DNA from 3 places in the Allobrachymonas sp. genome. Region 1 is predicted to be linked to each of the others. Evidence: predicted binding sites of a transcription regulator. Region 1 holds the regulator's gene; each other region holds the start of a gene.

Region 1 (4,154 bases):
CCGACCGCGCCAAGCCCCTCAACATCGAGGCCGACGCCATGCGCTACGACGATGCGCACAAGATCACCACCTTCACAGGGCGGGTCGTGGCCACCAAGGGCACCATTGTGCTGCGTGCCGACAAGGTCGAGGTGCGCCAGGATCCGCAGGGCAACCAGTTCATGTACGCCGAAGGCAGCGCGGGCCACCAGGCCTTCATGCGCCAGAAGCGCGAGGGACTCAACGAGTACATCGAGGGCGAGGCCAACCGCATCGAGCGGGACGACAGAACCCAGATCGCGCGCCTCACCGGCAACGCCCGCATGCGCCGCCTCGTGGGCACCCAGCTCGCCGACGAAGTCCGTGGCGACACCATCGTCTACAACGACCTCACCGAGGTCTACAACGTGGCCGGCGGCCCCTCCACCGGCGCCGGGGGCGCTGCCGCAGGGGCCGTGCCGGCCGGCCGGGTGCGCGCCGTCATCAATCCCGTGGGGCAGAGCGGCGGCAAATCCGCCCTGCCCATGCCCGCCACCCGGGCCGCCAGCAAGGGGGCGCGCGCCGCGTCGGCTCCCGTCACCACCCTGCGCTCCAGCGCCACCATCGGAGGCCGCCCATGAGCGATGCCGCTCCCGTATCTGCCCCGGCCGCCGACCTCCGCTGCGAGGGCGGCAGCCAGGGCCGTCCGCCTGCCGACGGCAGCGAACTGTGCGTGCGCCATCTCCAGAAGGCCTATGGCCGCCGCCGCGTCGTCAAGGACGTGTCCCTGAGCGTGCGCAAGGGCGAAGTCGTGGGCCTGCTCGGCCCCAACGGAGCCGGCAAGACCACATCCTTCTACATGATCGTCGGCCTCATCCGGGCCGACGGCGGCGCCATCTCCATCGATGGCCAGCCCGTCGAGGACCTGCCCATCCACCGCCGCTCACGCATGGGCCTGAGCTACCTGCCGCAGGAAGCCTCCATCTTCCGCAAGCTCAACGTCGAGGACAACATCCGCGCCGTGCTGGAGCTCCAGGTCGATGCCCACGGTAAGCCGCTCGACCGCGCCACCATCGACACCCAGCTCGATGCCCTGCTCGCCGACCTGCACATCACCCACCTGCGCGACACCCCCGCGCTCGCACTCTCCGGGGGCGAGCGCCGCCGGGTCGAAATCGCCCGTGCCCTTGCCAGCCAGCCGCGCTTCATCCTGCTCGACGAGCCCTTCGCCGGCATCGACCCCATCGCCGTCATCGAAATCCAGAAGATCATCGCCTTCCTCAAGGCGCGCGGCATCGGCGTGCTCATCACCGACCATAACGTGCGCGAAACCCTGGGCATCTGCGACCACGCCTACATCATCAGCGAAGGGGCCGTGCTCGCCTCGGGCACGCCCGAGCAGATCGTCTCCAACGCCGAAGTGCGCCGTGTCTACCTCGGCGAACACTTCCGCATGTGAGCGGACTCCGTCCATGAGCCGCTTCCCGCTGTACCTTCCGAAGCCGCCCTCCGTGCCATGAAAGCAGGACTGCAGCTGCGCACTGCGCAGAACCTCTCCCTCACGCCGCAACTCCAGCAGTCCATCCGCCTGCTGCAGATCTCCACGCTCGACATGCAGCAGGAGATCGACCAGATGCTGGCCGACAACCCCTTCCTGGAGCAGGACACCAGCGCCGAGGACGCGGCAGCCTCCGAGTCAGAGCCCGACGCTGCTGGCCACGCATCCGGCGATGTCGATGCCACCACCGGCCCCAGCGCAGAGGCAGGCAGTGACGACGGCATGGGCGCCACAGCCGAAGGCGGCTACGACGACCCCGAAGGCGCCGACGCCCCCGACACCAGCGAAGTCCTCTCCAGCGACGCCCCCGACCACACCGACCTCGCCAACGCCCAGACCGACGACTGGAGCGCCGGCTCCACCCGCGACGACAGCCCTGCCACCTCGGGCGACGACGAAGTCCTCTCCAGCAGCAGCGATGGTGACGACGACTGGGACAGCCTGCGCGTGAGCAGCGCCGGCAGCAGCCATGACGACGACGAGGACGAGCCCTCCGCCATCGAGCGCGCCGGCTGCCACGAAAGCCTGCAGGACTGCCTGCACCGCCAGGCCCTGGCCCTGCGCCTCGATACCAGCGAACAGGCCGCGCTGTACTTCCTCATCGAATCCCTCGACGACGACGGTTACCTCGAAGACACCCTCGGCGAACTCGCCCAGAGCCTGCAGGAGCGCAACCCCACCGGCGACCCCGAACGCGACGCCGAGGAGCACGCCGAACTCCTCCACCACCTCACCATGGCCCTGCGCCTGCTTCAGTCGCTCGACCCCGTCGGCGTCGGCGCGCGCGACCTGGCCGAATGCCTGCAGCTCCAGCTGCGTGCCCTCGACATCCCCGACGCCGACACCCCCCGCCTGCTCGCGCGCGAAGTCGCCCTCGACGTCTGCCGCCAGCCGCTCGACTACCTTGCCCGGCGCGACGTGCGCGGCCTCGGCAAGCTGCTGCCCTATTCGGCCGCGCACCTGCGCAGCGCCATGCAGCTCATCGCCACCCTCGAACCCAAGCCCGGCCGCGCCTTTGCCCAGACCGAGCGCAACATCGTCATCCCCGACGTGCTCGTGCGCGCCAACCAGGGCCGCGACGCCGCCAGCCGCCCCTGGAGCGTGCAGCTCAACCCCGCCGTCATGCCCCGCGTGCGCGTGCAGGAGATGTACGCCAGCGCCCTGCGCCACCACAAGGGCGAAGGCATCCAGGCCCTGCAGCAGCGCCTGCAGGAAGCCCGCTGGATGGTCAAGAGCATCCAGCAGCGCTTCGACACCATCCTGCGCGTGAGCACCGCCATCGTCGAGCGCCAGCACCGCTTCTTCGAGCAGGGCGTACTGGCCATGGAACCCCTCGTCCTGCGCGAAATCGCCGACGAACTCGGCCTGCACGAATCCACCGTCAGCCGCGTCACCAGCGCCAAATACATGAGCACCCCCTGGGGCACCTTCGAGCTCAAGTACTTCTTCGCCTCGGGCCTCGCCAGCGAAGACGGCAGCACCACCAGCAGCACCGCCGTGCGCGCCATGATCGGGAAACTCATCGCCGACGAACCCCCCGCCAAGCCCCTCAGCGACAACCGCCTCTGCGAACTCCTCCAGGAACGCGGCGTCCAGTGCGCCCGCCGCACCGTAGCCAAATACCGCGAAGCCCTGCGCATCCCCCCAGCCCATCTGCGCAAGGTGCTGGGGTAGGGAGGCGTCGCATCTGCATGGAACGGGGTGTGGAATGGGGTGCCCCAAAGCCATCAGGCCCAGGCGCCCGGCGCTGCAGCGCATGGCCATCCGACTCTCGCGCCAGAGGGCGACCAGACCAGATCGCTGCCCCTGTGCGCGGCAAGGGCCACCAGCCCCTCCTGCGCGATGCCCTTGAAAGAGCCCTCCACGGTGAACTCCCGGACTGCCTGAAGGATGAGTCGTGTATATCGGGGAGCACATGCGGGAACACATGGTCCCCGCAGAACATTCATCCACTCACTTCGCCACTCTCACCATCACCGCTGCAAAAACCTCCCGTCGCCGGGCAGCCGGAGCGGCAGCACCCCCTGTGCAGGCACGTCCTGCCTGCTCGCTGACACCACCTGTCAGGGACGCTTTCTATACTCGGTGCACCCGTCCCCCCATCCATGCCTCGCCACCGAACCAGAGAGGCGCCTTGGCCCGGAGCAGAGGGACAGACACTCTCAGGGAGCACGACTCATGGCAGACAACGAGCAACTGGCCCGCCGCCTCGGCATCATGCTGGAGCGGCTCTACCAGCGGCAGGCGCTCGACCGGCAGATCCTCGCCGTCGAATTCGGCGTCACCGAGCGCACCATCTACCGCGACCTCCAGCGCCTCGGCGACATCATCCGCCTGCGCGAAGACGGCCTCTACGAGCTGGCCCCCGGCTTTGGCTGCCGCATCGAGCCCCGCCACCTGCAGGCACTCGTCACGCTGCTCGGCTCCGACGGCCTGTTCCCCGAGCACGGCACCCGGTTCCTGCTCCCCCTGCTCGACGGAGACCGCGCCCGCAGCTACCTGGTCAAGGGCCCAGCCTACGAGCACGAGCGCGCCAGCAACCGCGCCTTCCAGACCCTCGACGACGCCATCCGTGACCGCCTGCAGTGCCACATCGTCTACGCAGACAAGGCCCGCACCATTGCCCCCTACCGCCTCG
Region 2 (4,154 bases), on a different contig from region 1:
ATGAATCAGGGGTTACGGGAGGTCTGCTGCGGCAGAGAAAAGGAGTGCCCGCGACCGCTACGGAACGCCGAGGCGCCCACAGGGGCACCTCCTGGTTCCGCGCGTCCGCGCCGTCTGTCCGTCCGGGCATGCGGACGGACGGACCGGATACTCAGGCCGGCACGGTGAGCGGCGTGAACTCGTTGGCCTGGAAGCCTTCCACGCGCTTCTTCCACGGATCGGGCAGATCCTTGAGAGCATAAAGCAGCCGTTCGTAGAGCGCCTTGCGGTTGGCCTCGTCGTCGAGCACCCTGGCCTTGGCGTAGTCCAGACCGACGCGTTCGAGCCAGTGCACGGTGCGCTCCAGATACCAGGCTTCCTCGCGGTAGAGCTGCAGGAAGGCGCCGGAATACTCCTTGACTTCCTCGGGCGTCTTCACCTTGACGAAGAACTGGGCCACCTCGGTCTTGATGCCGCCGTTGCCGCCGACATAGATTTCCCAGCCGCTGTCCACGGAGATCACGCCCACGTCCTTGATGCTGGCCTCTGCGCAGTTGCGGGGGCAGCCGGAGACGGCAAGCTTGACCTTGTGGGGGCTCCACATGTTGCCCAGCATGGTTTCGAGATCGATGCCCATCTGGGTGCTGTTCTGGGTGCCGAAGCGGCAGAACTCGCTGCCCACGCAGGTCTTGACCGTGCGGATGGACTTGCCGTAGGCATGGCCGGAAGACATGCCCAGATCGCGCCACATGGGCACGAGCTGTTCCTTGCGCACGCCCAGCAGGTCGATGCGCTGGCCGCCGGTGAGCTTGACCATGGGCACTTCGTACTTGTCGGCCACGTCGGCGATGCGGCGGAGCTGCTCAGGGCTGGTGACACCGCCCTTCATCTGCGGGATCACGCTGAAGGTACCGTCCTTCTGGATGTTGGCGTGCGCGCGCTCGTTGATGAAGCGGCTCTGCGGATCGTCCGTAGCCTCATGGGGCCAAGTGGACACGAGGTAGTAGTTGATGGCCGGGCGGCAGCTGGCACAGCCGTTGGGCGTGCGCCATTCCAGGAAGTCGTAGACCTGGCGGTGCGTGAGCAGCTTGTGCTCGCGGATGGCCATGCGCACTTCTTCGTGGGTGTGGCTGGTGCAGCCGCAGATGGGCTTGAGGCGGGGAGATTCCTCGTAGCTGCTGCCCAGGCAGTTCATGAGAATCTGCTCCACCAGACCGGAGCAGGACCCGCAGGAGCTGGCCGCCTTGGTGTGCTTCTTGACCTCGTCGATGGTGAACAGGCCCTTTTCCTTGATCGCCTTGACGATCGTGCCCTTGCACACGCCGTTGCAGCCGCAGACCTCGTCGGTATCGGCCATGGCAGCCGCACGGTTCTGGCCCTGGTGGCCGGTGTCGCCGAGGTTGGTCTCGCCAAAGATCATCTGCTCGCGCATGTCGGCGATGTCGCGCTGTTCGCGCAGGAGCTTGAAGTACCAGGCGCCGTCGGCCGTGTCTCCATACAGGCAGGCCCCGACCAACTTGTCGTCCTTGAGGACGAGCTTCTTGTACATGCCGCTGGCCGGGTCGGACAGCACGATCTCCTCCGTACCCTCTCCGCCCATGAAGTTTCCTGCCGAGAACAGGTCGATGCCCGTGACCTTGAGCTTGGTAGACAGCACCGAGCCCTTGTACTGCCCGATGCCGAAGTTGGCCAGGTGGTTGGCACAGACCTTGGCCTGCTCGAACAGCGGCGCCACGAGGCCGTAGGCCGTGCCACGGTGGTTGACGCACTCGCCCACGGCATAGATGCGCGGGTCATAGGTCTGCATGGTGTCGTTGACCACGATGCCGCGGTTGCAGTACAGCCCGGCCGCCTCGGCCACGGTCACATTGGGACGAATGCCCACGGCCATGACCACCAGATCGGCGGGCACGACCTCGCCGTCCTTGAAGCGCACGGCGGCCACGCGGCCAGATTCACCCGCCACGAGCTCGGCCGTCTGCTTCTGCAGCAGGAAGCGCAGACCCTTGTCCTCCAGCGACTTCTGCAGCAGGCGTGCGGCAGTCTCGTCGAGCTGGCGTTCCAGGAGCCAGGGCGCAATGTGCACCACGGTGACATCCATGCCACGCAGCTTGAGGCCGTTGGCCGCCTCCAGACCCAGCAGGCCGCCGCCGATCACGATCGCATGGCGATACACGCGGGCGGCCTCGATCATGGCCTCGGTGTCCTTGATGTCGCGGTAGCTGATGACCCCGGGCAGATCCGCGCCCGGCACGGGCAGGATGAAGGGATTGGAGCCGGTCGCGATCAGGAGACGGTCATACGGGAACTGGCGTCCGTCTTCGGTCTCCACGGTGCGGCGGCCGCGGTGGATGTGGGACACCTTGGTGTTGAGTTCGAGCTGGATGCCGTGGTCGGCATACCACTGCACCTGGTTGAGGATGATGTCCTCGACCTGCTGCTCTCCTGCCAGCACGGGCGACAGCAGGATGCGGTTGTAGTTGGGATAGGGTTCCTCGCCCAGGACAGTGATGTCGTACATGTCAGGCTCGAGTGCCAGCAGCTCTTCCACCGTGCGCATGCCGGCCATGCCATTGCCTATCAGTACCAGTCGCGGTTTCGCCATGTCAAAAATACCTTCACAGTTGATCCAGAGTGGTGCATTGCAGCCCGCCATTGCCACGGTGTGCTGCTGGGTAGACCAGTACAAGCAAATTCGATGCCAAAGATGCAGATGACGTGCATCTCCCTTCATGACAGACAGAGGAACGTGGAAGATTTCGGCCCCTGCGGGCCAGACAGACGGCGCTTGAGGTGGCGCTGGCGTGCCTCCGAACGCTCCCCGCCGCTGCGCAGCCCCCATGCCAGCGTCGGTGTCCCAGGCGCTCGGCATGCACCGAAGGGGAGATTCATGCACCATTTCGGATGGCGCGTGAACGCTTTCGCCTCGCCTTGTGCTGTGCCGTGCGAGCGAGCGCGCAAAAAAAGCTGCCTCCCCTGACCGGGGCGGCAGCCACGCCCTCCACGCGGAGGGCCACAGAGCAAGGGGAACGGTGCGCTGCTCAGATGCGCATGGGCATCACGACGTACTTGAAGCGGTCGTTGTCGGGAATGGTGAACAGGGCCGAGCTGTTGCCGTCCTGCAGGGCCACGGTGACCATTTCCTGACCCATGTTGCCCAGCACGTCCATGAGATAGGTGACGTTGAAGCCGATCTCGATCGGGTCGCCCTCGTAGTCCACGTCGAGCTCGTCCACGGCCTCTTCCTGCTCGGCATTGTTGCAGGCCACGCGCAGGGTGTTGTTTTCGAGGGTGAGGCGCACGCCCTTGAACTTGTCGCTCGTGAGAATGGCGATGCGCTGCAGCGTGCTCAGGAAGGGCTGGCGTCCCACGGTGAGGTGGTTGTGGTGGTCCTTGGGAATGACGCGGTTGTAGTCGGGGAACTTGCCCTCGACGAGCTTGGTGACGAACTCCATGCCGCCAAAGGTGAAGCGTGCCTGGTTGTTGGCGAACTGCATCTCGATGGCGCCGTCCGCGTCGCTCAGCAGGCGCTGAAGCTCCAGCACGGTCTTGCGCGGAAGGATCACTTCCTGCTTGGGCACCTCGGTTTCCAGCGTGGCGCTGCTGAAGGCCAGCCGGTGACCGTCGGTGGCCACGAGACTCAGGGTGTTGCCCTCGGCCACGAACAGGATGCCGTTGAGGTAGTAGCGGATGTCGTGCACCGCCATGGCAAAGGAGACCTGCGAGAGGAGCTGCTTGAGCGTCTTCTGGGGCACGCTGAATACGGGGCCGAAGTTGGCCGATTCCTGCACGAGCGGAAAGTCCTCGGCCGGCAGGGTCTGCAGCGTGAACTTGCTCTTGCCGCCCTTGAGGAGCAGCTTGCTGTCCTTGGTTTCGAGGGTGACGGTCTGGTCCGACGGCATGGTGCGCAGGATGTCGATGAGCTTGCGCGCACCCACGGTGGTGCTGAAGTCGCCCGGATCGCCGCCGAGCTCGGCCGTGGTGCGGATCTGGATTTCGAGGTCGCTCGTGATGAGCTGGAGCGTTTCGCCATGCTTGCGCAGGAGCACATTGGCCAGGATGGGCAGGGTGTGGCGCCGCTCCACGATGCCCGCAACCGATTGCAGGGCGTTCAAAACCTGGGCCTGGGGTGCTTTCAAGACTTGCATGGTGATTCCGGATGCTCTGGATGCCGA
Region 3 (4,154 bases), on a different contig from region 1:
CGGCGTGCAGCGGCTGCAGGATTGTTGCGTGGGCGCGAATCCTTGCCCCATTGGCATGCCTGTGCACACTGTGGAAGTTCAGGCGCCAGTGCTTCCGCACTGTCGGATGCGGCCGACCCGGCAGGTGGCGGAGCATTCCCCTACACTGTGCAGCCATGAAGATTTTGCTCGATGCTTTCTGGCGGGCGGTGGCGTACTGTCTGCACCCCCGCGTGATTGTGCTGTCCCTGCTGCCCCTCGTGCTGCTCATCGCTGTGGCACTGGCTTTTGCGCAGTGGGGATGGATGCCGGCGGTCGATGCCGTGCGCCAGGCCCTGGAGGGTACGGCGGTGCAGACGGTGATCGACCGTGCGGTGGAGTGGCTGCACATGCCGCAGCTCAAGGCGGTGGTGCCGGTGCTGACGGTGATCTTCGCCATCACGCCGCTGCTGGTGCTGGTCTCCCTGCTGGCCATCGCCTTTTTCATGACTCCCCCTCTGACGCGCATGGTGGCCGAGCGGCGTTTCCCGCTTCTGGAGCAGCGCCACGGAGGCTCCTTCTTCGGCAGTGTCGGATGGTCTCTGGGGCATACCGCGCTGGCGCTGGTGGCGTTGGGACTGAGCATTCCCCTGTGGTTCGTGCCCCCCCTGGTGCTGATCGTGCCGCCGCTCATCTGGGGCTGGCTCACCTATCGCGTCATGGCCTACGACACCCTGGCAGATTTTGCTTCCCGCGAGGAGCGGCGGGCCCTCATGCGCAGCCATCACGTGGAATTGCTGGTCATGGGCATCATTGTCGGACTGCTGGGGGCAGCGCCCGGGGTCGTGTGGAGTTCGGTGGCATTCTTTGCCGTAGCCTTTGTGCTGCTGGTGCCGGTGGCCGTGTGGATCTATGCGCTGGTCTTTGCCTTTTCCTCCCTGTGGTTTGCCCATTACTGCCTGGCGGTGCTGCAGCAGATGCGTCTTGCTGCCGATGCCGAGCAGGCAGCCAGAACCGCCGCAATGGACGTCATCGATGTGTCGGCGCGTACCATGGGAGAGGGAGAGCCCCCGCAAGGCAGGGGCCTCGTGTCGCGTCTTTGACCAGGCAGGGCTGTGGAATGCCTGCCGCCCTCTGCCAAACGGGAACTTTCATCGGGAGAAAACATGAATTCACCTGCATCCGCAATATCGACTGAATCCCTTCAGACCGGCTCCTTGCCAGAGGGAGTGGTTCCGCCTGCTCCCCATGCCTCGATGCCCACTTTCGGGCTGCTGGTCCTGGGGGACGAGCTGCTGTCGGGCCGGCGTGCCGACAAGCATGTGCCCAAGGCCATCGAGCTGCTGGGCGCGCGGGGCCTGGCACTGTCCTATGTGCACATGATCGGGGACGACCGTGCACGCATCGCCGATCAGCTGCGGCGGTCATTTGCCAGTGGCGATGTGGTGTTCAGCTGTGGGGGCATTGGCGCCACCCCGGATGACCACACGCGGCAGGCTGCGGCAGAAGCACTGGGCGTTCCGCTCGCCATGCACCCGGCTGCCCGGGCGCAGATCCTGGCGCGCATGCGCGACGTGGCCAGCGAAAAGGGCGAACCTTTCGACGAAGAGCGTGCCGACAATCTCCAGCGTCTCCAGATGGCCATGTTCCCAGAGGGGGCCAGCATCATTCCCAATCCCTACAACCGCATTGCCGGGTTTTCGGTCGGACATGTGCACTTCATGCCGGGTTTCCCGGTCATGGCGTGGCCCATGATGGAATGGGTGCTCGACACGTTCTATGCACGCTGGTTCGAAAGGCGCCATTGGGTGGAACGTTCCATCATCGTGCGCAAGGCCTACGAGGCGGCCCTGACTCCCCTGATGGAGCGGCTGGAGGCCGCCTATCCCGGCATCAAGGTCTTCAGTCTGCCGAGCGTGGATCACCCCGTATATGGCCCGCACATCGATCTGGGGGTCAAGGGAGGGGATCAGCAGGCGGTGGATGCGGCCTTTGAGGACATGGTGCGCAGCCTTGGCGCCATGGGATGTGATCTGGGCCCCGAATTGCGCCGATGATTTGCACCTGTTTGGTGCAAATGCCTTTTTGTGGTGCCTTCCGGTTGCTGTATTCAGAGGGAATCGCGTGGGCGAACCCTTCCGTTTTTTTGCGGCCGGTCAACCCGGAGGCAGGAAAAAACCGCAACACAAGGCACAATAGCAGGTGGACGAAATGACCGTAAAGGCGGTTCCCCTTCGAGTCCCCGGCGGGGTATCGGAGTGCACGGAGCATCCTGTGTACATTCCTGTCTCATGGTACGTTGGCACGTTTTGTGCATGCCCGTTGCGCCGCAGGCCGCCATGAAGTTGGTTTTCTGAATAATTGTGTAACCCTCTTGAGGAGATTCCAGATGGCAAAAACCGTCGCTGAAGTGATGAGCATGGTGAAGGAGAACGAGGTCAAGTTTGTCGACTTCCGCTTCACCGACACCCGTGGCAAGGAGCAGCACGTGACCGTGCCCATCTCCGCCTTTGACGAGGGCAAGTTCTCCGAAGGCCACGCGTTCGACGGTTCCTCCGTCGCAGGCTGGAAGGGCATCGAAGCATCCGACATGCTGCTCATGCCCGATGCAGAAACTGCGGTGGTCGATCCCTTCTTCGAGGAAACGACGCTGGTGCTGACCTGCGACGTGCTCGAACCGGGCGACGGCAAGGCCTATGACCGCGATCCCCGCTCCATCGCCAAGCGCGCTGAAGCGTACCTCAAGGCTTCCGGCCTGGGCGATGCCGCCTACTTCGGACCTGAACCCGAATTCTTCATCTTCGATGGCGTGCGCTTCAGTACCGAAATGGGCCGCACCATGTACGAAATCGACGAATACGAGGCTCCCTGGAACAGCGGCCGCGACTTCGACGGCGGCAACAAGGGCCACCGTCCCACCATCAAGGGCGGCTACTTCCCCGTTCCCCCCGTCGACAGCACGCAGGACATGCGCGCCGAGATGGTCATGATCCTCGAATCCCTGGGCATTCCGGTCGAAGTGTTCCACCATGAAGTGGCGGGCGCAGGCCAGAACGAGATCGGTACCAAGTTCAGCACGCTGGTGCAGCGCGCCGACTGGACCCAGCTCCAGAAGTATGTGGTGTGGAACGTGGCCAACGCCTATGGCAAGACCGCAACCTTCATGCCCAAGCCCTATGCAGGTGACAACGGCAGCGGCATGCACGTGCACCAGTCCGTCTGGAAGGATGGCAAGAACCTGTTCGCAGGCAACGGCTATGCAGGCCTGTCCGATTTCGCCATCTACTACATCGGCGGCATCATCAAGCACGCACGCGCCCTGAACGCCATCACCAACCCCTCCACCAACAGCTACAAGCGTCTGGTGCCGCACTTCGAGGCTCCCGTGAAGCTGGCTTACTCCAGCCGCAACCGCTCTGCCTCCATCCGCATCCCGCACGTGATGAGCGACAAGGCACGTCGCGTCGAAGCCCGTTTCCCCGACCCGATGATGAACCCCTACCTGGGCTTTGCTGCCCTGCTGATGGCCGGTCTGGATGGCGTGGAAAACAAGATCCATCCCGGAGAGGCTGCCACCAAGGATCTGTACCATCTGCCGCCCGAAGAGGACAAGCTGGTGCCGACCGTGTGCCACAGCCTGGATCAGGCCCTCGAAGAGCTGGACAAGGACCGTGCATTCCTGACCAAGGGCGGCGTCTTCACCGACAGCATGCTCGACGCCTACATCGAGCTCAAGATGAGCGAAGTGAACAAGCTGCGCATTCAGCCGCACCCGGTTGAGTTCGAAATGTACTACTCGCTGTAAGCCGGTGGTATTCGCAAAAAAGCGGCGCAAGCCGCTTTTTTGTTGCCCGAAATGTAAAACCTGGACAGTGTCTCTTGGTTTTTCTTTGTAACTGTCAGATACTCATGTCACCACTGGTCAGTCGATGGGTGGTGTGCGTTGTCCATCTGGTCATTGACGGAAGTCGAGAGAGTCAAGCATGAAGAAACTGGGATTGCTCTTGTCGTTGGGAGTGCTGGGCGTGGGAGCCGTGCTGCCTGCCCAGGCACAGAGCCGTATCTATCGGTGTGGCAACGAATACACCAACAGTGCCGAGCGCATCCGTCAGGGGGGATGTGTAGCCCTGCGTGGCGGCAATGTGACCGTGGTGCGGGGTGGAACGATTCATGGGGTGACGGGGGGCAGTGCATCC

The links. Region 1 encodes sigma-54, which starts transcription at its own class of promoters, with help from an activator protein. Its sites were predicted from a motif close to TGGCANGNAANCTGCTTT; they were not measured.
Region 2: a site for sigma-54 is predicted at 2,666-2,683, ahead of nirB (nitrite reductase large subunit NirB). Genes of this name have one in related genera too.
Region 3: a site for sigma-54 is predicted at 2,259-2,276, ahead of glnA (type I glutamate--ammonia ligase). Genes of this name have one in related genera too.

The regions. Positions count from the first base shown of each region.
Region 1 is NZ_JAYRLV010000002.1:96,811-100,964, reverse strand. Features, by position in the region: gene lptA (lipopolysaccharide transport periplasmic protein LptA) at 1-599, shown strand, start outside; gene lptB (LPS export ABC transporter ATP-binding protein) at 596-1,417, shown strand; gene rpoN (RNA polymerase factor sigma-54) at 1,475-3,190, shown strand; gene ACE3P9_RS02950 (helix-turn-helix transcriptional regulator) at 3,695-4,154, shown strand, end outside.
Region 2 is NZ_JAYRLV010000003.1:210,698-214,851, forward strand. Features, by position in the region: gene nirB (nitrite reductase large subunit NirB) at 152-2,584, opposite strand; gene dnaN (DNA polymerase III subunit beta) at 3,021-4,127, opposite strand.
Region 3 is NZ_JAYRLV010000007.1:10,364-14,517, reverse strand. Features, by position in the region: gene ACE3P9_RS07040 (EI24 domain-containing protein) at 156-1,061, shown strand; gene ACE3P9_RS07035 (competence/damage-inducible protein A) at 1,215-2,015, shown strand; gene glnA (type I glutamate--ammonia ligase) at 2,348-3,763, shown strand; gene ACE3P9_RS07025 (hypothetical protein) at 3,942-4,154, shown strand, end outside.